Regions from separate parts of the Chromobacterium sp. ASV23 genome, predicted to be linked through region 2. Evidence: riboswitches for the same ligand, from Rfam matches in the RefSeq annotation. Region 2 holds a riboswitch; the other holds the start of a gene.
What was found. Region 2 has a riboswitch for thiamine pyrophosphate ahead of JHD59_RS02550 (thiamine ABC transporter substrate binding subunit). Riboswitches for the same ligand answer to the same signal wherever they lie in the genome.
Positions count from the first base shown of each region.

Region 1 (2,197 bases), on a different contig from region 2:
GCGGGCGCGGCGCGCTTAGTAGCGGGCGACGGTAGAATCCACCTGCGTCGACCAGGCGTCGATGCCGCCTTGCAGATTGATCACATCGTCAAAGCCGGCATTCTGCAGGAACAGCGCCACCTGGGCGCTGCGCATGCCATGGTGGCAGATGGCGACGATGGTGGCGTCGTCCGGCAGCTCGCTCATCCGGATCGGAATCAGATTCATCGGGATGTGCACGCTGCCTTCGATGTGCGCGAGCTGGTATTCCCAGCCTTCGCGCACGTCCAGCAGCACCGGGCGCTTGGCCTGCGGGTCTGCCAGTTGCGCGGCGAGGGCGGGGGCGGTGATTTCGCGCAGCATGATCAGAAGCTGAAACGGGCGGGTTCCACCGCCTCGAATTTTTGCAGCCGCTCGATACAGGTTTCGAACAGCGCCGTTTCGCGGAAGCTGGTTTCGGTTTCGCGCTGAATCAGCTTGCAGCTCATCACCGGCAGATCACCGACCACCAGAATCAGGCGGCCGCCGACGGCCAGCTGGTTCTTCAGTTCCTGCGGCACGACCGGCAGGGAGCCGCCCACCACGATCACGTCGTAAGGCGCCTGGTCCGGCAGGCCCAGCACGCCGTCGCCCTCAACCAGGGTGACGTTGGCGATGCCGGCTTTTTTCAGATTGGCGGCGGCGCGCTCCTTCTGCGCCGGATCGATTTCGACGCTGACCACCTGCTTGCCCAGCTTGGCCAGCAGCGCGGTCAGATAGCCGCTGCCGGTGCCGATTTCCAGAATCTTGTCGGTCGGCTGGATGCCGGCGTCCTGGGCCAGGCGCGCTTCCATTTTCGGTTGCAACATCTTGCGGCCGTTGGGCAGCGGCAGTTCGGTATCGACGAAAGCCAGCTGGCGCTGGCTGTCGGCGACGAAGTCCTCGCGTTTCACGTGGAACAGCAGATCCAGAATGGTCTGATCCAGTACATCCCACGGGCGAATCTGCTGTTCGACCATGTTGAAACGGGTTTTTTCGAAATCCATCAACTTACACTCCGGAGGGCTGGGAGTCCGCTCCGCCGGATGGAAGACAGCGGCGGCGGCAAGACTCTGGTCATGACGATAACTTGCGATTATCCCATATTTGCCTTACCTTCACAGCATCGCTAGGGGTCCTGCCCCCGGCGTCCGTCGAAGGGCTACCCCAGTGTAGTCTGCCGTGACGGGCGGCGGGACGCGGGTGAGAAATACCCTTGGAACCTGACCCGGATAATACCGGCGTAGGGAAGCGTCAACTGCCCTCACAGGCCCGTCCGGGCCCGCAGCCGGCCACGCCGGATCGCTCCTTGCGCCGTTTCATCGTTTTTGGAGACCCGCCCGATGAACGCGCCCGTGAACCAAGCCATGGTGGTGGATGCCGCCGCCATCCAGCCTTTGCCGAATTCCCGCAAGATCTATGTACAGGGCAGCCGTCCGGACATTCAAGTGCCGATGCGCGAGATCCGCCAGGCCGACACGCCGACCCAGTTCGGCGGCGAACAGAATCCGCCCATCTTCGTTTACGACACCAGCGGCCCATACAGCGATCCGGCGGTGAATATAGACATCCAGAGCGGCCTCGCGCCGCTGCGCGCCGGCTGGATCGCAGAGCGCGGCGATTGCGAGCAACTGGATGGCTTGTCCAGCGAATACGGACGCGCCCGCGAGGCCGATCCCAAGCTGGCCGAGCTGCGCTTCAATCTGCAGCGCAAACCGCGCCGCGCCAAGGCCGGCCGCAACGTCAGCCAGATGCACTACGCGCGCCGCGGCATCATCACGCCGGAGATGGAATTCGTCGCCATCCGCGAAAACCTGAATCGCCGCGCCTATGTGGCATCGCTGCAAGCCACCGGCAACCAGCGCCTGCTGGACCTGATGACGCGCCAGCACAAGGGCCACAGCTTCGGCGCCAATCTGCCGGAAGAGATCACCGCCGAATTCGTGCGTCAGGAAGTGGCCGCCGGCCGCGCCATCATCCCGGCCAACATCAACCACCCGGAATCCGAACCGATGATCATCGGCCGCAATTTTCTGGTGAAGATCAACGGCAATATCGGCAATAGCGCGGTAACGTCGTCGATATCCGAAGAAGTGGACAAGATGACCTGGGGCATACGCTGGGGCGCCGACACCATCATGGACCTGTCCACCGGCAAGAACATCCACGAAACGCGCGAGTGGATTCTGCGCAACTCGCC
Region 1 is NZ_JAELTR010000052.1:7,405-9,601, forward strand. Features, by position in the region: gene JHD59_RS17445 (rhodanese-like domain-containing protein) at 16-342, opposite strand; gene JHD59_RS17450 (protein-L-isoaspartate O-methyltransferase) at 345-1,004, opposite strand; TPP riboswitch at 1,119-1,264, shown strand; gene thiC (phosphomethylpyrimidine synthase ThiC) at 1,341-2,197, shown strand, end outside.
Region 1: another riboswitch for thiamine pyrophosphate. It lies ahead of thiC (phosphomethylpyrimidine synthase ThiC); the one in region 2 lies ahead of JHD59_RS02550 (thiamine ABC transporter substrate binding subunit).

Region 2 (2,197 bases):
CCAGCGCGATATTGTCCATCGCCGGGTACATCCACATTTGCGTCGGGATGGCCTTTTGCACCGCATCCGAGCGCAGGAAGGCGATGAACTGTTGCGCCAGCTTCGGCTCCTTGCCGCCCTTGACCAGCGCCGCGCCTTCCACTTGGCGGAACACCGTGCCCGGCAACAGCAGGTTGCCGGTCGGGGCATCCGTCAGCTTTTCCTTGCTGTAGAACACTTCGGCCGCCGGGCTGGTGGCGTAGCTGACCACGATGGGCCGGCCGCCGCCGTTCTTGGAGAAGTCGGTGTAATACGCTTCGGTCCAGCCCTTGCTGACCTTCAGGCCGTTGTCGCGCAGCTTGCCCCAAAGCACGAACGCCTTGTCTTCGCCCAAGGCGTGGATGGTGGCGGCCAGAAAAGCCAGGCCCGGACTGGACGTGGCCGGATTTTCCACCACCAGCAGGTTTTTGTAGGCCGGCAACGTCAGGTCGTTCAGGGACTTAGGCAAGGGCAGCTTGTTCTTGGCGAACCAGGTCTTGTCGTAGTTCAAGGTGACATAGCCGTAGTCGATGGCGGCTGCGCCCGGCAGGCTAACCTTGCCGCCGCGAGCCAGATCGGCCGGCAGCGGCGCCAGCGCGCCGGCTTGCTCGGCCTTGCCGATCAGGCTGTTGTCGATGCCGAACACCACATCGGCAATCGGCGCGGACTTGGTCAGAATCAGCTTGTTGACCATCTCGCCGGCATCGCCGGCCTTGATGATGGACACCTTGGCGCCGGTCTGCTTTTCAAAGGCCGCCAGCAGCGGCTTGTCCACGCTGAAGGAGCTATGCGCCAGCACGCGCAACTCGGCGGCTTGGACGGAAAGGCCGGACAGGCTCAGGGCAAGGACAACAAGCTTGGGAAACCACTTCATGAAATTCTCCGTACAGAAACGACGGAGCAAGCGGGCATGCGGGAGACTTCCCGCGCATCACGCTCCCTCCGCTGGCATGACCCAGATCAGGTTCTCAGGGTGTCTCTCAGCCCGCATGGCGGGCACCCCCGGTGATAGGGCCACAGTATAACGGAGAATACGGCAAACAACTTAACACTCTGCCCCATTCGCTTAATACCGCAGCGAAAAGTAGCCACTATGCTGACATCGCTCGCTCAAGAATCCACCCGAAAAGGGGGAAGACAACCATGAAACGAATCCTGCTGGCCGCCGTCCTGTGCGGCCTGCCCTTGTGCGCCCTGGCCGACATCGGCGTAGACGGCGCGCGCCACCTGTTGCTGCGCACCGGCTTCGGCGCCAATCCGGCGCAAATCGCCGTTTTCGCGCCGCTGAGCCGCGAGGCGGCGGTGGACAAGATTCTGGCCGGCGCGCGCACTCAGGCCGTCACGCCGCCGCCGGGCTGGGCCAATGAGCCGTTCGAACGCCCCGGCCAGCCCGGCCTCTCCGAAGAACAGAAAAAAGCGCTGCAGCAGGAGCGCAACCAGCACGCGGTGGAGCTGCGCAGCTGGTGGCTGACCGAAATGCGCGACACGCCGTCGCCATTGACCGAGAAAATGACCCTGTTCTGGCACAACCATTTCGTGTCGGCGCTGGACAAGGTGCGCTCGCCGCAAATGATGTACCAGCAGAACCTGCTGCTGCGCCACTACGCGCTGGGCGACTTCGGCCAGCTCTTGCACGCGGTGGCGCGCGATCCGGCGATGATGCGTTATCTGGATACCGCCAATAACCGCAAGGAGCAGCCGAACGAGAACTTCGCGCGCGAAGTGATGGAGCTGTTCACGCTGGGCGAGGGCCATTACACGGAACAGGATATCCGCGAAGCGGCGCGCGCCTTCACCGGCTGGGGCCTGGACCATGACGACCAATTCATCGTCCGCCCGCGGTTGCGCGACACCGGCGACAAGCTCATCTTCGGCCAGCGCGGCAATTTCGACGGCGACGACGTGGTCGATCTGTTGCTGCAGCAGCCGCAAACCTCGGTATTCATCACCAACAAGCTGTGGCGCAATTTTGTATCGCCCACGCCGGACGCCGCTGCGGTCAACAAGCTGGCGGCCGACTTCCGCCGCAATCATTATCAGTTAAAGCCCTTGATGCGCGCGCTGCTGCTGACGCCGCAGTTCTGGCGCAGCCAGGGCCAACTGGTGAAATCGCCGGTGGAACTGACGGTCGGCACGCTGGTGACGTTTGACCTGATGCCGCCGGATTGGCGCGTGATCG
Region 2 is NZ_JAELTR010000003.1:99,498-101,694, reverse strand. Features, by position in the region: gene JHD59_RS02550 (thiamine ABC transporter substrate binding subunit) at 1-892, opposite strand, end outside; TPP riboswitch at 938-1,032, opposite strand; gene JHD59_RS02545 (DUF1800 family protein) at 1,162-2,197, shown strand, end outside.